Regions from separate parts of the Clostridium sp. MB05 genome, predicted to be linked through region 2. Evidence: riboswitches for the same ligand, from Rfam matches in the RefSeq annotation. Region 2 holds a riboswitch; each other region holds the start of a gene.
The links. A riboswitch is a leader RNA that binds a small molecule or an ion and turns the genes downstream of it on or off. The one in region 2 is predicted to bind lysine.

Region 1 (7,405 bases), 450 kb from region 2:
ATTTCTCTAGTTTCATTCTTTAAGAAATCTATCTCTTCTTTATTTAAATATTGATTTAACTTTTCAAATACAGTCTTATGGTAATTATTTAGCCATACTTTTTCTTCTGATGTTAGCATTTCTACAACTACTCCATTTAAATCTATAGGGCAATATGATATAGTTTGAAATTTATAAAACTCACCGAACTCTTCTGATTTAATATCTTTAACTACTAAAAGAGTATTTTCTATCCTTATTCCATGCTTTCCTTCTTTGTACACCCCTGGTTCATTAGTTATTATCATACCAGGCTCTAATACCGTTGTGTTTCCCTCTGGCCTTATTCCTTGTGGTCCCTCATGTACATTTAGGAAATATCCAACTCCATGACCTGTTCCACACTTGTAGTCAATACCATATTCCCAAAGAGGTCTTCTTGCTAATATATCTAAGTTCATTCCTGTGGAACCCTTTAAAAATTTAGCTTTACATAAAGCTATATGTCCTTTTAATACTAATGTGAAATCTCTTTTTTCTTCTTCAGATACCTTTCCTAAAATGAAAGTTCTTGTTATATCTGTTGTTCCATCAAGGTATTGTCCGCCAGAATCTAAAAGGAACATACCCTCTTGTCTTAATTCATAATCCGTTGCTTCCGTTGCTGAATAATGCATCATTGCTGCATGCTCCTTATACCCAGCTATAGTAGCAAAGCTATCTCCTTTATAATTTTCTCCTTGTGCTCTAAGGCTAGTTAATCTTTTACTTGCAGATATTTCTGTTATTTTCTCTTTTCCTATATTGTCCTTTAGCCATTTTATAAATCTAACCATGGCAACACCATCTCTAACTTGAGAATTCTCTATATTGTTTATTTCAACTTCATTTTTTATTGCCTTTAGTCTTGTTGTTATATTAACTTCATCTATTATTTCTATATCTTTACTTAAACATGAATATATTTTAGCATTCAATTTATTAGGATCTATTATAGTTGTTTCATTTATTAATTTAACATGATTTCCTATTTCATCATAATCATATATGTTAAATCCCTGAGATATTAAACTTTCCTTTGTTATATCATCAACCTTTTGCTTATCTATATATAAATTAGCATACTTTTCATTAACAATAATGTATGAAAGTGCTACAGGATTAAACTTAACATCATTTCCTCTTATATTGCATAACCAGGCTATATCATCTAAAGATGATATTATATAATTTTTAGCCTTTTTTTCTCCCATATGGCTTCTCACTTCTTCTAACTTCTTTGAAGAAGACTTACCTGAATATACCTCATCATGTATAAATATTTTATTTTTAGGAAGTTCGCTTCTTGTTAACCAAACTTCTTTTAACAAATCATTATCCATATTTATATGGAATCCAACATTTTTTGCTATCTTTAAGAAGCTCTTATATTGATTTACCGAAAATAATCTTCCATCAAATCCTAATACTTCTCCTGATTTAATATTTTTTTCAATCCACTCTTCAATAGTTGGATATCCTATCGTCCTCATTTTCATAAGTGATATTCCACTTCCAATTAATTCTTTATCAGCCTGAATAAAGTACCTTCCATCAGTCCATAAATAAGCAGAGCTTAACCCCACTAAAAGAGTACCTGCTGAGCCAGTAAAACCTGATATAAACTCTCTTCCTTTAAAATAGTCAGATACATATTCACTCTGATGAGAATCACTACTTGGAATAATATAGTAGTCAATATTTTTTATTTTCATTACTTCCCTAAGTTTAGCTAAATTGCTCATATTAAATGCCCCCTTAATAATTTTATATTTATAATTATACCCTATATACTTTATGAGATTCCATATATTCACTTAATTCTAAATATATTATATTTTCTGAAAACTCGTTGATTTACCTAAGTTTTTTATATATAATCTAAATGATGTATAAAAAAGGGGGAGCTTACATGGGAGACTTATTAAAATTTAAAAACTTTATAATTGAAGCGAAGAAAAATACTTATGCTTCAGGTGCTAAAAAAGAAACACCTTCTAGGCCAAACTCAAAGGACTATGCCTATAAAAAATTTAATTACTATTATCTAGATAGCCATCTAGGTGATAGAGAATTTATAGGAGAGGAATTAGTTTGGGAAAACGAAAAGGTTTCCTGGGGAATGAATTATAAAGGACAAGTTCTTGTTGATGAATTACCTTCAGGATTTAATAAATTTTTAAAGAAATCTTTAAAAAATGTATCCGATGATTGTCCGTTTAGAGGACCTAAATATTTTAAAGAAGATGATTTTACATATCAATGCAATTGGGATGGTGATTTAGCTTCTTTTAATGGAGTTGAATCAATATCACATAATGGAATTGAAATATTTAAGCTCTACTTTCATGGTGGAAGTCTAAAATAAATATCATTTGTTTTAAAGTAAAAGAAGCTTTACAAATAACTAAATTTATTTGTAAAGCTTCTTTTCATACTCTTAATATTTATAAGTATATATAAATATCCATTAATAATTATAACCTAAATATATCTTATTATTATTTTGCTTCTTCTACACTCTTACCTAATATTTGGATTCCTATATATACTGCTAATATAGATATAGGTAGTACAATATACCAAGCTAATCCAAAACCCGCTGGAATATATCCAAATAAAATTGTAATTGCAGCTATAAATAGTGAATACCACATTTGAGTGTTAACATGAGCAATATGATTACAACCTGCTCCCATTGATGAAAGTATTGTAGTATCTGATATTGGTGAACAGTGATCTCCAAAAATAGCTCCAGTTAAAACAGCACTTGTACTAACTATTACATAGCTCATATCTGGATTCATTGAATAAGCTAGTGGAATTGCAAGTGGCATTAGTATTCCCATTGTTCCATAAGCCGTTCCTGTTGCAAAAGAAATAACTGCACCTAATGTAAATATTAAACTTGGAAGCAAGAAATTTGGTAGTGATCCTGAAAGTAATGAAACTAGATATTTAGCAGTTCCTAAATCCTTTATTACAGAACTTAGTGACCAAGCTAATAATAAAATTACTCCTGTTATAAGTAATGGTTTCATACCATCTATCCATGTTTCTATAGCTTCAGAAACAGTAAATATCTTCTTAGATACTCCCATTATAATTGATACTATACTTGCTATTAATGCTGATTGGAATAATGCTACTGATGCATCTGATGCACTAAATGCTTCTTGTATAGCCTTAAATGATATTGGTGAATTAGTCATTATATTTTGAAGGGCAACATCTTCACCACCCATTATTACTGTATAACCACTAAAATAGAAACATATTAATGAAGTTATAACCAAAACACCTATTGGTATTATAGCATTCCATATACTTAACTCTACACCTTCTTTTGGTTCAAGGTCTGAATGATCTAAGTTAGAATCTGATGCAACTTCATCAACATTAGAGTTTAACCCTCTTTTTCTTGCCTCTACTTCCGCCTTATACATAGGACCAAAATCCTTTAATAAAACTGAAGTAATAAATACAAAAACTAATATTAGTATATTATAAAATCTATATGGTATAGTTTGTAAAAACACTCCAAAAGCATCAACTTCTTGCCCTATTCCATTTATAAAAGCATCATTTATTAGCCCTACTTCTAATCCTATCCAAGTAGATACAATAGCTAAGCCTGCTATTGGTGCTGCTGTTGCATCTATTATAAAGGCTAGTCTTTCTCTTGATATTTTCATCTTATCTGATACTGGCTTCATTATAGGACCGACTATTAATGAATTTGCATAGTCATCAAAAAATACAGCTAACCCTAATAACAATGTAACTAATTGTGTGCTTCTAGCATTCTTAGCCCTTCTTGCTAATGCTTCTGCAACAGCCTTAGCTCCCCCCATTTTAGCAACTAAGTGTATAACTCCCCCTATAACTAATACCTGAAGAATTATACCTGCATTCCATGGATCAGATAATGAGTTTAAAACTCTAGATACAAAATCTAAAAAAGATTGTGTAACTGCTCCAAGAAAAGTATTATCAACTAATTGAACTAAAAATGTACCTGATAAAGTTCCGATAAACAAAGATATAATAACATTCTTTGTTATAAATGCTAAAACTATTGCTACCACCGGCGGTATCAAAGTTAATAATCCATAATGATTTGCATTAGATGTAGATTGATCTACCTCTGCTGCGAAAACTATTGATGTTGACATTAAAATCATCATCATAGTCATTAATATTAATCTTAGATTTCTTTTATTATTCATAATGCTCCCCCTATATATTTCATGAATAATTTAAGGGCAGAAATTAAAAAGAGCCTTGAGTTCTCACTCAAGGCTATAGATACACTTTAATTAATATTCTAAATAAAGTTAAAAATCCTCAAGCGATAGCTCACCACAAATTAAGTTTGTGACAGTGTTACACATATTTTGTGAAACCCCAGCCATATGATATTAAAGCATTAATCATACGCTTCGGCGATAATTCCTTTTCTATTAAATCAAAGTGCTTACCTCATTAATAGTACTATTAATTATCGCGCCTCTACCCTTGTCGTTATTCATATTTAATTTATAGGATTATTATACAATTTTTCACTAGTTAAATCAACCTTTAATCCCAGGCTTAATTCTCTTTAACTTATCTATTAGCCATAAATTCTTCTATTTCCTCTACTGTCTTGATCATTTCTTTAGTTAATACTTCATTTCCGTTATCTGTTATTAAAATATCATCTTCTATTCTTATTCCTATACCTTCATTTTCTATGTATATTCCAGGCTCAACAGTATATACCATTCCAGCTTCAAAGGTTACATCCCTATTTTCTAACTCTATATCATGAGTATCCATACCCAAGCTATGACCTATACTATGATAATAAAATTGAGATACATCTTCCTTTTTAGAAATTAATCCAAGAGATATACATTCCTCTGCAACCCACTCTTTAGCCTTATTATTTAAATCTATGAATTTAACTCCTGGCTTCATTTCTTTAATAACTTTTTCATTTACTCTAAGAACTGCATTATAAACTTCTTTTTGTCTTTCAGTAAACTTTCCATTAATAGGGAAGGTTCTTGATATATCACCATTATAATATTTATATTGAGCACCTAAATCAAATAATATTAAGTCCCCATCCCTTAATTCTGAGTCGTTATTTACATAATGTAAAACGGTTGCATTTTTCCCTGCTGCTGCAATAGTTTTAAATGCAAAGTCTTTTACACCATTTTTCTTACAAATAAAATCAAAGTAAGCTTCAAGTTCGTACTCTTTTATGCCCGGCTTAGAATTTTTCATTAATTCTTTTACACCTTCTATAGTAATTTCTATAGCTTTCTTAATCCTACTAATTTCTTCTTCAGTTTTTATAAGTCTTAAATTTCCTATAATCTTATATGCATTTTTAACACTTACATTATAATATTTTTTCTTAATTTCATTTATATACTTATATGATGGATTATCTTTTTCTAAATCTAAATATATATTTATTTCTTCTTTATTAATTAATATTTTTTCTATAAACCCGTTAAAATCACCTAAGTACTTAACATCTTCTATACCACAAATATCTAATACTTCTTCTTTTCTAATAGTTTTACCTTCCCATTTTTCTGTAATAGGATTTATCTCTTTTATAAATAGATGTTCATTAGTTTTTCCATTCATTTTCGATAAAACTAAAATATGCTTTTCTTCATCTATTCCTGTTAAATAATAAAAATTTCTATTTGGTGTAAAAGGATATTTTTCGTCTGCAGTTTTCTTTGGCGAATTACCTGCAAATAATATTAATAAAGAATTATCTTTAATGTTTTCTAAAACCTTATTTCTATTATTCTTATAAAACTCTTTATTCATAAATTCACTCCCTCTTATTTATTCCATAGCTAACACTTTAACACTGACTACATTTGCTAACCCTCTTAAAGTATTAACTAAGTGCTTTAAATCTTTTTTCATATTAGATATATCTAATGTTATGGTTACATTTGCAGCCATATTTATAGGTATATCTTGATTTATTGTTAGTATATTTCCCTTATTAAAAGCTATACAATCTAAAACTTTAGATAAAGTTCCAGCTTCATGAGATAATAAGACAATTAATGTTATCTTTTTACTATTTATCCCCTCTGACATAGGGAAAATATAATCTTTGTATTTATAAAAGGTACTTCTACTTATTCCTGCTTGTTTTACAGCTTCGCTGATATCTTTTGCCTTTCCAATAAGAAGGTTTTCTTTAACCTCTAAAACTTTTTTAAAAACCTCTGGTAGTACCTTACCATTAACTATATAAAATTTTTCTGAAGCCACTAAATCACCTACCCTATAAAAATTAAAAAGTTATATAATTTATAATTATATAACTTTTTAAAAATAAAATACATATTATTAGTGATGTTATTTATATGTGAATCTTATTTGATTTCTTTATTCTAACAAAAAATGTTTTCAAAAGTGAAATCAATATAGATATAACTCCCCCCAAAGCAAAGCATAGCTGAACATTATCTATAAATAAACCAACTAATACTCCAATTCCTACTCCATATGCTAGAAATATAGCTAAAACTTTTATTTCTTCGTCTGACAAAAATAACCTGTCATTCCACTCCATCTCTAAAACACTTCCCTCCCTTTTTCTATACTATTATTATAGGATATTTTACTATATAACTAGTTACAAAATTATTACGTCTTTATTAAAATTTGTTAAATTTTTAAAGTAAATTTTAGTTTAATAAATTTTCTATAATATGAATTTGCTTACTAAAAAAATAGCTGCTATTATTGCCGTTAAATCTGCTAATATAGCTGCCCATAATGTATGTCTAATTTTTTTAATTTGAACAGCTCCAAAATAAACTGTTATTGTATAAAATATAGTTTCTGTAGTGCCCATAATTACCGAAGCTATTAAACCTATAGCTGTATCAGGTCCATATGTTTTTAATATATCCGTTAAAATACCCATTGCCCCGCTTCCAGATAAGGGTTTTACTAAAACTAATGGTATTACTTCTTTAGGTAACCCTACTACTCTACCTATTGGAGATATAAAATTGTTTAATATATCTAACAATTTAGCTTCTCTAAATATATGAACAGCTATAATCATAGCTAATAAATATGGAAATATGTTTAAACAAACTTGTAATCCTTCTTTTGCCCCTTCTATAAACCACTCATACACCTTTCGTCCTTTAAACATTCCATAGGTAATAATTATTACAACTATTATAGGAATGATACTTTTTGTTAAATACTGAAACATTCTAAATCACTCCTTTTAAAAGTACTTCTGTAAGATTTTACAGCAAATAACTCCCATTACAGCTGCAGTGGTACTTGCTAATATAGCGGGTAATATTATTGCCCCTGGATTACTTGAGCCACAAGC
Region 2 (7,405 bases):
CAGAAATGAGAGGAGTGGAAGAAAAGACAGCTATACTGACCACATTAAATGATATTATTTTTGAACTAGATAAAGATTATAGATTTAATAATATAATTGCTTCTGATGATAACTATCTATTTATGCCTAGGGAAAAAATTATTGGTAGAACTATTAAAGAACTTTTTTCTGAAGAATTGACAAAAATATTTATTTCTTCTTTTGAAAAGGCAGTAGTTTCTGGAGAAAAAGAATCTATTGTTTATAAATCACCTTTACAGGATAGTGAGCAGTGGTTCAAAGCAGATATTAAACATACTGAAATTGGAATAGAAAAAGGGTATATTGTAAGTATTATTAATTTTACTGAGCAAAAAAAACTTGAAGATAATTTATTGAAAAAAACACAAGAATTGGAAAAGTTTTTTTCTGTAAATTTGGACTTGCTATGTATAGCGGATACAGAAGGTAATTTTCTTAATGTCAACAAGGAATGGGAAAATATCCTAGGATATTCTAAAGAATATATAGAGAAAAGTAATTTTATGAAATTTGTGCATGCTGAAGACGTTGAAGTTACTATTGAAGCTATTAGGAAACTTGAAAAGCAAGAGCAGGTTTTAAATCTTGTAAACAGATATAGATGCAAAGACGGTTCTTATAGATATATAGAATGGCGTTGTCAACCATATGATAATTTAATATATGCTGCTGCTCGTGATATTACAGAAAAAATAGAAGAACAAAATTTATTAAAAAAAATGGTGAGTTTTTCAGAAGAATTTCTACAGTTATATGAAAAAGAGTTGAATTATCAAAAAATTACTGATGACTTTTTACATATGTCAAGAGCTAAATTTGCTGCATTCAATTTATATGATGAAGTTGGCAAACAATATAAGACCATGGCTATATCAGGTGACAATGATTTAATAAAAAAAGCTATTCAGTTGTTAGGTATAAAAATAGAGGGTAACAACTGGGAGTATGATTTAATAAGGGCTGAAAAAATAAAAGATAAGATAGTTACACGGTTTACTTCGTTAAAGGAATTTGCAGGTGATTTTATTTCTAAACCTCTACTTGATCTATTAGTAAATACATTTGATATTGGAGAAATTATTGTAATTAAAATTCTAAAAAATAATACTATTCTCGGAGATTTTACCTTTATTATGCCTAACGAGAAAAGCTTTAATAATGAAATTATAGCAGAAATGTACACTAGACAATTAGGTATGGTTATTACACAAAAGAGAACAGAGAATTTATTAAGGATAGAAAGAGAAAGATTAGAAAATATTCTAAAAGGTACTAATGTAGGTACTTGGGAATGGGATATTGAAAAAGGAGAAATAGTATTTAATGAGCGATGGGCAGAGATAATTGGTTATAAGTTTAATGAACTATCAATAATTAATTCTAAAGATTTAAAAAGATTTTTTCATGCTGAAGATTTAAGAAAATGTAGAATTCAATTAAAGAAAATATTTTCAAAAGAAATAGATTATTATGATATGGAACTTCGTATGAAGCACAAAGATGGTAGTTGGATCTGGGTACAAGATAGGGGGAAAATAACTTCATGGAATTCTAATGGTAAGCCTTTATTAATGAGTGGGACTCGTAGTAATATCAATCATCGAAAGCAAGTTGAAAATGAACTGATGAAAAGTGAAGAAAAATATCGTTTGATTTTTGAATATTCTCCACTTGGTGTTTACCATTTTGACAGTAGGGGAGTTATTACTGATTGTAATGACAATTTTGTAAAAATAATTGGATCATCTCGTGAGGCACTGATAGGGTTGAATACTCTTAAGCTATCAGATGAAAAGTTAGTAGAAGAAATAAAAAGAGCGCTTCATGGATATGAGACAACTTATGAGGGCAATTACAAGTCATTTACAGGAAACAAGATAACATCAGTAAGAGTGATGTTTGCCACAATACTTTCAGATGATAAGAGCATTGAAGGGGGAATAGGTATTGTGGAGGATATTACAGAACGTAAGAGAATGGAAGAAATAATATTTGATGAAAAAGAACGTTTAAAAACAACCCTTCTTTCTATTGGTGATGGCGTTATTTCTACTGATAGTCATGGGAATATATTGCTATTAAACAGAATAGCTGAGAAGTTAACGGGATGGACACAAGAAGAGGCTGTTGGTAAACCATTAGAAGAAGTATTTAATCTTATTGATGAATTTACAAGAGAAAAGTGTAATAATCCTGTATATAATGTTCTAAGAACAGGTAATATAGTTGAACTTTGTAATAATTCCATTTTAATATCTAAAGATGGAGAAGAAAGATTTATTGAAGATAATGCAGCTCCAATTAAAGGTGAAAATGATGTTATTAATGGAGTAGCGTTAGCATTTAGAGATGTTAGTGAGAAGAAAGAAAGGCAAGAAAAAATTGAATATTTAAGCTTTTATGACCAACTAACTGGATTATATAATAGAAGATTTTTTGAAGAAGAATTAAAGAGGTTAGATACTAAAAGTAATCTTCCAATAACTCTTGTTATAATTGATGTCAATGGATTAAAACTAACTAATGATGCTTTTGGTCATTTAGAGGGAGATAAACTTTTACAAAAAGTTGCTAAGGTGATAAAAAAAGAATGTAGAAATGAGGATATTATTTCTAGAATAGGTGGAGATGAATTTACAATTATATTGCCTAAAACTAGTTCTGAGGAAACAGAAAAGATTTTAAATCGAATAAATAGTGCTATTGATAAGGAAAAATTTAATTCGATTAATGTATCAATTTCTTATGGGTGGAAAACTAAAATAGAAGAGAATGAGGAAATGCTAGCAGTATTTAAGAAAGCTGAAGACTATATGTATAGGCGGAAGTTATCTGAAAGTACCAGTATGAGGTATAAGACTATAGAGGTAATAATAAAAACTTTATACGAAAAAAATGAAAGAGAAGAGAAGCATTCCATACGAGTCGGAGAACTATGTGCTTTAATAGCATCTACTTTAAATTTAAGTGATGCAAATATAAGAGAGCTTAGAACGGCAGGACTGATGCATGATATAGGAAAAATAGCCATTGATGGAAAAATTCTGAATAAACCTAGTTCGCTTAGTGATTCTGAGTGGCTAGAAATCAAGAGGCATCCTGAAATTGGATATAGGATATTAAGCTCTTTAAATGAATATGCACCAATTGCAGAGTATGCTTTAGCACATCATGAAAGGTGGGATGGAAAGGGATATCCTAAAGGACTAAAAGGAGAAGAGATACCTTGGCAAGCTAGGGTTATAGCAGTGGCTGATGCTTATGATGCTATGACTAGAGATAGACCTTATAGGAAAAACTTAAGCAAATCTGATGCAATTGAAATAATAAGAAAAAATGCTGGAACTCAGTTTGACCCAGAAATAGTTAAATTATTCATTGAAAAGGCGCTAAATGAGGAATAAAAAAGAAGCTTAATAATTTCATTCAAAGATTTAAAATATAAAATTTAATAATAAATTTTATATAAATTAGAATGTATAACATATAGTTTAGGAATCCTAAGGAAATTTAGGGTTCTTAAATTTTTTAATTATAATATATTGTTCTAAATTTTCAAATTAATAAAATATTGAAAAAATTCTTTTTTAGGTATTGACAATAATGAAATAAGATTGTACACTATATATAATTTAATAAATACCTCACTTTTATATGTGAGGTAGAGGCGCAAAATTTAACAGTTTTTAGTGGAGCTTGAGAAGGCGATGATGCTAATGAGAAGGGAATTTTGCCGAAGTTTGTAATATTTCTCAGTATTACTTGCTGGGTCTGTAGTTAAGAGCTACAGGACTGTCTTAATAAATGTCCCGGTTTATTAAGTTGTGCTATCTCAAATGGGAAAGATGAGGATTAGGTTAATTATATAAGTAGACCTGAGCTTTGCTCAGTTATTTTTTTATAGTTAATTATCCGAATATTTAAGATAGCACCAACCTAAGTAAAGGTTGGTTTTTTTATTATAAAAAAGGAGAGGATTTACTATGAAGAAAAAACTATCATTATTAATTTCATTATCATTGACAGCAATGTTAACACTAACAGGGTGTGGCTCAGGAAAATCATCAGGAAATAAAGGTGAAGATGTCTTTAGGGTGGGACTTGAAGCAGGATATGCACCATTTAACTGGACACAAATGAATGATTCAAATGGTGCAGTAAAAATTGATGGAAGTGCAGAATACGCAGGAGGCTATGATGTAGAAATTGCAAAAAAAATAGCTGATGGCTTAGGAAAAAAATTAGTTATTGTTAAAACAGAGTGGGATGGATTAGTTCCAGCATTAACATCAGGTAAGATAGATGCAATAATAGCTGGAATGTCTCCAACAGAAAAGCGTAAAGAAACAATTGATTTTTCAGATAACTATTATACATCAGATTTGGTTATGCTTGTTAAAAATGGAGGAGCTTATGAAAATGCTAATTCATTAAAAGATTTTTCAGGAGCTAAAATAACAGCTCAATTAAATACATTCCATTATTCAGTAATAGATCAAATTCCAGGTGTAAATATACAACCAGCTATGGATAATTTTCCAGCTATGAGGGTTGCTCTTGAGTCAGGAGTAATTGATGGATATGTAACAGAAAGACCAGAAGCTATAAGTGCTCAAATGGCTAATTCAAACTTTAAAATGATTGAATTCAAAGATGGATTTGTAACATCACCAGAAGATACAGCAATAGCAGTAGGGCTTGCAAAAAATAGCGAGTTAACTAAAAAAATAAATGAAATTTTAGCTGGTGTATCACAAGAAGAACAAAAAACAATAATGGACAATGCTATTAAAAATCAACCAGCAGCACAATAATATTAGAGTTAGAATTGGTTAAATTCAACCAATTCCCTCTTATTATATTTAATAAGGAGAATAAAAGATGAGTATAGAATGGATAATAAGAATTGTTGAAAATAACTGGCCAATGTTTTTACGTGGGGCAGGAATGACATTATTAATTTCTATAGTTGGTACTTTAGTAGGTTCATTAATTGGTTTATTAGTAGGTGTTGTACGTACTATTCCAGTACCAGATAGAGGAATTAAAAGAGGAATTTTAAAATTTATTAATGCTATTCTTTCAATTTATATAGAGTTTTTCCGTGGAACACCTATGATTGTGCAAGCTATGGTAATTTATTATGGATCAGCACAATTCTTAGGGATAGATATAAATAAAATAGTAGCAGCTTTATTTATAGTATCTATTAATACAGGTGCATATATGTCAGAAATAGTTAGAGGCGGTATTGTTTCAGTAGATAAGGGGCAATTCGAAGCGGCTCAAGCCATTGGAATGACGCATTCTCAAACAATGATTAATGTAGTATTACCACAAGTGATTCGTAATATTTTACCAGCAACAGGCAATGAATTTGTAATAAATATAAAAGATACATCTGTACTAAATGTAATTTCGGTATCAGAGTTATTTTTCCAAACTAAATCAATTGCAGGAAATAATTTTAGATATTTTGAGTCATTCTTTGTATCATGCATAATTTACTTTGTAATGACATTTACAATTACAAGAATTTTAAGAGCTATAGAAAGAAAAATAGATGGTCCAGACAATTACATTATGGCAGGTAATCAAATGCAAGTAGAAACACCTGAAAATATACTACGTAAAAAGAAAGTACTGTAGTAGTATAGTTTAATGGAGGAGAGAATATGGAAAAAGTAATAGATATAAAGCATTTAAATAAATCCTTTGGAACACATGAAGTATTAAAAGATATTAACTTTTCAGTAAATAAAGGAGAAGTTGTTTGTATAATAGGTTCATCTGGGTCAGGAAAATCAACTCTTCTACGTTGTATAAATCTTTTAGAAAAACCAAGTGGTGGAGAGATAATTTACAATGAAGAAAATATTTTGGATGATAACCATAATATATATAAATATCGTACTAAACTAGGTATGGTATTTCAACAATTTAATTTATTTAATAACCATAATGTATTAAAGAATTGTGTTGTAGGACAAATGAAGGTATTAAAGCGTTCAAGAGAAGAATCTGAAAAAGTGGCAATGAAATATTTAGAAGTTGTTGGCATGGGTAACTATATTAATGCTAAACCGAAACAGTTATCTGGAGGACAAAAGCAACGTGTAGCTATTGCAAGGGCATTATCAATGGAACCAGATGTTATTCTTTTTGATGAGCCAACATCAGCTCTTGATCCAGAAATGGTAGGAGAAGTTTTAAAGGTTATGAAAGAACTTGCTGAGAGCGGTCTTACAATGCTAGTAGTAACACATGAAATGGGATTTGCAAAAGAAGTATCTGATCGTGTAGTATTTATGAATAATGGAGTTATTGAGGAAGAAGGCACTCCAGAAAAAATATTCAATAATCCAACTAAAGAGCGTACTCGTGAATTTTTAAAACGTACATTAAATAATATATAAAAATCGCTACTGTCAAAATAATTTTGATAGTAGCGATTTTTTATAAGAAAAACATTTCATTAAACTATAATAAATTTAATTTATTATAGTTTTTAATATGTCTATATATTAACTTGTTTTAATTATAGAATAATGTATATTTATTTATGATAACTTAAATTTTCATATTTTTTATTTCTTGAATTATATCTATAACAGCATTTTCAATAAGATCTTCTCTTACGTTTGTCACATTTAATTTCAAAATCTTTTCTTTCTGAAAAGTATCTAAATAATGACCTTGCTCAGTAGCAACTATGATAGATTTCTTTTTTAGATTACTTAAAAGGTGCTCCCTATTTACTTTATCGTTAAAAGTTATATAGGTATGAATACATTGATTTTCATTAGAATGATACTTAAAAATATCACTGTAATATTTATATTGATGCTCTAGCGTTGAATTTAAGCAAGTACTTCTTAAAGAATAAGAGGTTTTAATTTTTTGTTTATGACGCTCAAACATACCACTTTTTATATAGATTTCTAATGCAGCTTGAGAGAGCATAGGACTATCTACATCTATAAGCTTTTTATATTTACCAAAATCATTTTTAATAGCATCAGGAATGATAGCAACTCCTATTCTTAATCCAGGAAATATAATTTTTGAATAGCTTTTTAAGTAAATAACATGAGAAAAATTATCATAAGCATATAATGGATCAGCTTTTGAATTTTTTTCTAAGTCAGCTAAATAGTCATCTTCTACAATAAATACATCATATTTTTTTGCTAATTTTACTATTGTCTTTTTTTCTTCTTGAGAATATGAGGTTCCTAATGGATTATGAAATCGTGGCATGGTATAAAAAAATTTAATGCTTTTTGTTCTAAATAATTTTTCAAGTTGATTTAAATCAATTCCTGAACTAGTTCTTCTAATGCCTAATACTGGTATATTATGAGTTTCTAAATAATCTATAAAT
Region 3 (7,405 bases), 1.7 Mb from region 2:
AACATATTCTTCTCCAATTAGAGAGTTTGCAACTTCTACCATAGATGAAGCTGTAGAATGACCATGCATTATTACTAAAACAGCCACTCTTACATCCTTTGCTTTATCTTTTTCATAAGGATTTGTGGCTAAGAACATAGTTATATAACCGATTTCGTCTAAGGGAACTTCTATTACAAACTTTTTATCTATTATACTAGCTACTTCCATTGCTACTATAAATTCTCTAGCATACTCGCCTCTAATAAAGTTTAGTTTAGGATGAAATATCTTAACACCTTTCCTTATTCGCTCTAGGCTACCTTGAATATGAAGGGCTAACCCAAAATAAACTTTTTCATCGTAATCCCTATTTAATTTTTTTGATGCATATAAAAGAATTTCTTCAACTAAATTAACTATTTCAACATCAACAACTTTTGATATTTCTTCTTTTCTAAATCTTTCTGGCAAATCTCGTATATATTTTCTGAAATATTTTTCTATATCTATATTTAATATTTCATCTATTTCTTTTTCTTCTATTCCATCTTTTCTTAACTCTTCTATTTTTTGCTCTATTCTATCATAAAACATAGTTCCATCTTTAAATTCTTCTAAACCTGTTTTATCTTCAATTAAAGCAATTTTATCTTTATATGAAAACTTAAGCACATCTCCCATATTACTTAATATCTCATCAACTTCATCCCTATATTCCTGTAACTTCATAAGTCCCACTTTCACTCGTTGATGCAAATCTTCTTGATCTACCAATATATAATCTTTATTTTTTGCTTTATATTTCAAAAAGGCTCTTGCACATGAAAGTTGAATATCACTTTTTAACTGTCCTATATTATTAGGACAATCATATAATAAAAATGATATTAAAGCACTTTTATTGAAATAAATACTTTTTGATACTCTTTGCGATTCAATTTCTATAAATTCCCTTAATAAGTAATATCTTTCCTTTATATTTTTTTCTTTTAAGGATGGTAACGTTATAACCATTGGTATTCTTCTACTAAAGGTTTTAAGTAAAAATGATTGAGGATCCTCAGTTGTAGCTGCAATGATTTGTGCTTCTACATGAACTAATTTTTCTGTATCACCTAAAACTCTAAAATAACCTTTATCAATATATGTAAATAACATTTCTTGACCTTGTGGAGATAATCTATGAATTTCATCTAAAAATAATATTCCCCCATTTGCTTTCTTTAGTAAACCATCTCTATCAGAATCTGCACCTGTATAAGCACCTTTCTTAACACCAAATATTTGTGCTATAACTAGTTGTGGATTATCTGCATAATCAGCACAGTTAAATCTTACAAAAGGTGCTTCATCATTTATAACTTTAGACTCAATTGCAAAATTATACATAGCTTCTGCAAACATAGATTTACCAACACCAGTTTCCCCTAAAATTAAAGTGTGTAATCCTCTTGGGGGATATAAAATTGCTGCCTTGGCTTGTTGAATCGGAATCTGCAAACTTAATTTTGCACCAACTAATGTGTCTAGACTATTTCTTTTTTTCTCTTTTACGACTTTCTTATTTTCTTTTGATTTAGATACTTCAGTTCTTACTATAGAACTATATTTTACTGGATGGCCATCTATTTTATCAACTACACCATCTTTATAAAGCTGATTTAAATATCTGCTTACATTAGCCCTATCTAAGTTCATAAAAGCACTAAGCTCGCTTGCTGTTATTCCTTTTTTACTTTTCATTTCTAACCGCTTTAAAGCATCATAAACTTCATTTATCTTACTCATATTTTTTAATATCACCCCAATGTAAACATTTATTTGCTATTAATTTTAACATACATTTATTTTTTTTTACATTAGTAAAATTTTTTAATTCAAAATAAAAACCCTTCTAAAATTTTAGAGGGTTTTTTTCTAATATTTATAATTTAGTTTAAATTGCTTTTATTCTTATGGTAATTATATATATAGAATGGCACTCCTAATAACATAAGTATAAATCCCCACATTACAATTTCTGCTCCTGAACCATATATTGTCCATAATGTATATATAAATGCTAGTAATGGAATTATTCCTTTTTTAATGAAAATTTGTAAATTAAACTCACTTGACTCTCTAAACATAATCATCATTTCTGCTGCTGCAGTTAATAAATATATTGGCAAAAATGCTAGCGTTGCTAATATAGTTATAAATGTAAATGCTGAAACCATACTTTTTTGGTAATTCATTATTAAAAGTATATTAACTAATATGGATCCAATTATTAAAGCATTAGCTGGAGTTGAATATTTAGGATGTAATTTCCCAAAACATTTAGGAAATACACCATCTTCTCCTGCTGCATAAGCAACTCGTGCAGTTGATAATAACCACCCAATAGTTGTTCCTAAAATACATATAACTACTGAAATTGCTAATGGCTTTCCAATTGATGTTCCTAAAATTTTAGTTAATATATCAGTAAGCGGTGCAGAACTTGAAGCTAATTCTTTGTTAGACATTACCCCCATACTAGCAACACTTATTAATATGTATATTACTGCTGATATTAGCATTCCATAAATAGTGCTTTTCTTAACATTTTTTTCTGGATTACTAATTTCTCCTGCAGTTACTGTGGCACTTTCTAAACCTACAAATGCCCATAAAGTTGATGTTGCCGCAAGAGGTATTGAATTTACTCCCTTTCCTTCTGGCATTAAAGGCAATAAATTGGAACTATCAAAATTTAAAAATGCTATGACTATAAACAATGCGAAAAATACAATTTTAAATACAGTTACAAATGATTGAACCTTTCCAGCTTTTTTTACTCCAACAATGTTTATAAATGTAAATATCCATAAGATAGAACTTGTATAAATTATTGATATTAGTGGATTATTTAGTGCTGGAATTATAGCTGCACTATAACTTGCCAATGCTACTATTATAGCTGCATTTCCTATCCATGAACCATTCCAATAAAGCCAAGCGCTTAAAAATCCTGCAAATTCTCCAAAAGCTTCTTTTGTGTATTGATAAGCTCCTCCAGTAGATGGATACTTTGAACCTAAATTAGCAAAGGATATAGCTATTAAAATAGATCCTATAGTTGTTATTACCCATGCAATAATAGTTGCCATTGGACCTGATAATTCTGCTAATGTAGCAGGTAACATAAAAACTCCTGAGCCTATCATATTTCCACAAACAAGCATTGTAGCCATAAATAAAGTGATTTCTTTTTTCATATGTTTCTTTTCCATTTTTTTCTCCTAAAAAAAGTAAGCTCAAAGATTATTCTTTGAGCTTATATTTATTGCAAACTTTAGACAATAATAAAGATAGCTCTCCACAAAAATATTGTGGCAGTTTTGTATATATTTTATACAATCCCAGCATATAACCTTTAAGCTAAGCTATATACTTCGGCAATAACCCCTTTCATATTAAATCATAGTGCTTACCTCATTAATATTACTTTTAGCTATTGCAGCCTCTACCAATAAAATATTAAATTTCCTTCTTAATTCTATCAAAATTTATATATATGTCAAGGAAATATCAAATATTTATACATTTGCCTTAAACTTTCTAAGCCTTAAGGCATTTAATAATACTGATACTGAGCTTAAACTCATTGCTCCTGCTGCTATCATAGGATTTAATAATGGTCCACCAAACACATGAAGAATTCCCATTGCTACTGGTATTCCTAGTACATTATAAGCAAATGCCCAAAATAAATTTTGCTTTATATTATTAATAGTTGCTTTACTTAATTGAATAGCCTTTATAACATCTATTAAATCACTCTTCATTAAAACTATATCTGCCGACTCTATTGCTACATCTGTACCTGATCCTATTGCAATTCCTACATCTGCTTGAACTAATGCTGGGGCATCATTTATACCATCTCCCACCATAGCAACCTTCTTATTTTCGCCTTGTAACTTTTTAACTTCATTTGCTTTATCTTCTGGTAGTACTTCTGCTAAAACTATATCTATTCCAACTTCTTTTGCAATTGCTTTAGCTGTTTTTTCATTATCACCAGTAATCATAGCCACTTTTATTCCCATACTATGAATTGCTTTTATTGCCTTTTTACTATTTTCTTTCACAGTATCAGCTACTGCTACAATTCCTTGGATTTTATTTTCTACTGCTAAGAACATAGGTGTTTTACCTTCTTCTGCTAACTTATTTGATTTCTCTTCTAAATCTTCTAAGTTTATTCCCCTATCCTTCATTAACTTTTTATTTCCTAAAAGAATATTTTCATTTTCTATTTTAACTTCTATTCCATGTCCTGGTATTGCCTTAAAACCATTTATTCCTTTTAGTTTGAGACCTTTATCTTCAGCTTCTTTAACTATTGCCTCACCTAATGGATGCTCTGATCCTTTTTCAGCACTAGCTGCTAAAATTAAAATTTCTTTTTCACTTATATCCTTTGTTATTATATTAGTTACTTTAGGCTTTCCTTCTGTTATAGTTCCTGTCTTATCAAATACAATAGTCTCAACTTTATATGCAGTTTCTAACGCTTCTCCACCTTTTATAAGAACTCCATTTTCAGCTCCCTTGCCTGTTCCTACCATTATTGCAGTAGGTGTTGCTAATCCAAGTGCACATGGACAGGCAATAACTAGTACTGATATAAATATAGTTAGTGAAAATACTGCTGACTCTCCTGATATATACCATCCTAATGCAGCTATAATGGCTAATATAATTACAGTTGGTACAAAATATGCTGATATTACGTCTGCAAGTTTTGCAATTGGCGCTTTTGTTCCTTGAGCATCTTCAACTAATTTAATTATTTGTGCAAGAGCAGTATCATCCCCTACCTTAGTAGCCTTATATTTAATAAATCCTGTTTTATTTATACTTGCTCCAATAACTTTGCTTCCTATACTCTTTTCCACCGGAATACTTTCACCTGTAAGCATAGACTCATCTATTGATGTATTTCCCTCTATAACCTCTCCATCAACAGGTAACTTTTCACCTGGTTTTACTAATACAACGTCTCCTACTATTACTTCTTCAATAGGAACAGTAATTTCATTACCACTTCTAATAATGTTTGCAGTTTTAGGCGCTAATCCCATAAGTTTCTTAATTGCCTCAGATGTTTTTCCTTTTGATACAGCTTCTAAATATTTTCCTAAAGTTATTAATGCAAGTATTACTGCTGCTGATTCAAAATATAAATGCATTGCATAATCATGATCACCTAGATTTATTTTATATATAGCAAATAACCCATAAATCACTGCTGCTGAGGTTCCTATTGATATTAACGAATCCATGTTAGGACTCAGTTTAAATAAGTTTTTAAATCCTATTAAATAGAATTTATATCCTACTATCATAACCGGTATAGTTAATAATAATTGCGTTATTGCAAAATTTAAAGGATTCATCATAGGATCTATAATTTTCGGCAAATGCATTCCTACCATGTGTCCCATTGATATTATTAGTAATGGAACTGTAAATACTAAGGATAATACAAATCTATACCAGAGCTTTTTATAATCTGGAATTTTATTTGAGGAACTCTCCTTTTTCTCTTCTATAATTAATTTATATCCCGCTTTTTCTACTATGCTTTTTATATCTTTGATAGATATTTTATTTTCATCAAAGCTTATATTAAGCTTTTCAGTAGCAAAATTCACAGATGAACCTAATACACCATCAGCTTTTTTAGTAACTCTTTCCACTCTATTTGCACAAGCTGAACAAGTCATTCCCTCCACTTTAAAACTATAGCTCTTAGTCTTCTTTTCTACACTATATCCAGCTTTTTCAACTGCTTTCTCAATGTCCGAGCTATTTAACTTTTCATTGTCATATTTAATACTTAAAGTTTCTGTAGCGAAATTCACACTTGCACTATCTACTCCTTCAAGCTTGTTCATTACTCTTTCGACTCTGCTTGCACAAGCAGTACATGTCATACCTGATATTTTAACTTTTTCTTCTTTCATATTAAACCCTCCTTTTTACCCCTCCCCAGGGGTGTGGTATAACTTTATTATACTCTTTTCATTTATAATGTCAATAATAATTCTCAATATAAATAAAATAGACATATGTATACATTGTACACATATGTCTATTATTTAACTTCCCGCACTCTCATATACGCTAATACCTTTTAGCCATATTTTATATGATACTATTATAGATATTAAACTTACTAAAAACGGTAAAAGTACACCACTTAACATATTCCCTTTCCCAATGAAATATGCTCCCGGATAATAACCTGTAAATGCAAATGGAATAAGAAATGTTAATATAAATTTTATAGCAGCCGGATAAATACTTATAGGATATTTAGCAAATGTACTTATCTGATATGTCATAAACATATATGACTGTGAGAATTTTACCCAAAATGCTATTGATGCTGTTGCAAGCTTTATAGATGTATATATTAATGTTGCACATATAACTACAAAAATAAACTCTACTATCTTAATAGGTGAATAGATAATATTTAAATTTAATGATGCTGTTATTAATAAAATTAAACCAATTATAACTTCTCCAAATCCATCTGGTTGAAAACTTTCAGATATAACTTGAAATAATGGATTTATAGGTCTTAATAAATATTTATCAAATTCACCTTTAACTATAGTTTTCCAACTAAATATCCATAGATAATCAGTAAAAATATGATCTATACCTCTTGGTATTTGAGCAAATCCATATATAAATAATATTTCGTAAAAGCTCCATCCATCTAATGTAGGTATAACGTCAAAAATTAACTTTATAAATATAACTCCAGCAAATTGAACAAATATAAATCCTATAAGCCCTAATATAAAATCAAGTCGATATTCCATTAAAGTTTTTATATATTGTTTAAGAAATTTTACATATAATTTTATATATCTATTCATTTTACCCTCCTAATATAGTTAATTCTTTTATTAAAGCTTTCCACATTAATCTAGCTATAATCATAAGTATTAAAACCCATAAAAATTGAATAGACATAGCTTTAATAATTTCAATATTAGTTAACTTTCCTATATATATCATACTAGGAGTATATATCATAGAACTAAAAGGAAGAAAATTAAATACACCTTGTATCCAATTAGGAAAAAATACTATAGGTATTAATGCACCCGATAATAATTGTGATATAGCATTCATAATTTGAGCTAATCCCCACATATTTGTTACTTTAAAAGATAATAATCCAAAAATATAGCTATAATAAAAATTAATCATAAACCCATTAATAATACTTATAAAATATAAAACTATATTTATAATTGAAAAACTACCTCCATAAGCTATTTGTAATATAGTTACTATTATAAAGCCTATTAAAAATACAACTATGAAGCTATACATTAGATTTCCTAGGGATTCAAAAAACATTCTTTTT

Region 1: another riboswitch for lysine. It lies ahead of ACH36K_RS02490 (Na+/H+ antiporter NhaC family protein); the one in region 2 lies ahead of ACH36K_RS00365 (transporter substrate-binding domain-containing protein).
Region 3: another riboswitch for lysine. It lies ahead of ACH36K_RS08055 (APC family permease); the one in region 2 lies ahead of ACH36K_RS00365 (transporter substrate-binding domain-containing protein).

What each region holds. Positions count from the first base shown of each region.
Region 1 is NZ_CP174370.1:501,848-509,252, reverse strand. Features, by position in the region: gene ACH36K_RS02500 (aminopeptidase P family protein) at 1-1,763, opposite strand, end outside; gene ACH36K_RS02495 (DUF5680 domain-containing protein) at 1,931-2,386, shown strand; gene ACH36K_RS02490 (Na+/H+ antiporter NhaC family protein) at 2,520-4,247, opposite strand; lysine riboswitch at 4,366-4,541, opposite strand; gene ACH36K_RS02485 (aminopeptidase P family protein) at 4,627-5,859, opposite strand; gene ACH36K_RS02480 (ACT domain-containing protein) at 5,878-6,318, opposite strand; gene ACH36K_RS02475 (hypothetical protein) at 6,410-6,622, opposite strand; gene ACH36K_RS02470 (spore maturation protein) at 6,755-7,279, opposite strand; gene ACH36K_RS02465 (nucleoside recognition domain-containing protein) at 7,295-7,405, opposite strand, start outside.
Region 2 is NZ_CP174370.1:56,248-63,652, reverse strand. Features, by position in the region: gene ACH36K_RS00370 (PAS domain S-box protein) at 1-3,425, shown strand, start outside; lysine riboswitch at 3,676-3,859, shown strand; gene ACH36K_RS00365 (transporter substrate-binding domain-containing protein) at 4,005-4,835, shown strand; gene ACH36K_RS00360 (amino acid ABC transporter permease) at 4,903-5,670, shown strand; gene ACH36K_RS00355 (amino acid ABC transporter ATP-binding protein) at 5,697-6,437, shown strand; gene ACH36K_RS00350 (PLP-dependent aminotransferase family protein) at 6,592-7,405, opposite strand, start outside.
Region 3 is NZ_CP174370.1:1,728,687-1,736,091, reverse strand. Features, by position in the region: gene ACH36K_RS08060 (sigma 54-interacting transcriptional regulator) at 1-1,770, opposite strand, end outside; gene ACH36K_RS08055 (APC family permease) at 1,914-3,239, opposite strand; lysine riboswitch at 3,311-3,483, opposite strand; gene ACH36K_RS08050 (heavy metal translocating P-type ATPase) at 3,546-5,981, opposite strand; gene ACH36K_RS08045 (ABC transporter permease) at 6,117-6,908, opposite strand; gene ACH36K_RS08040 (ABC transporter permease) at 6,910-7,405, opposite strand, start outside.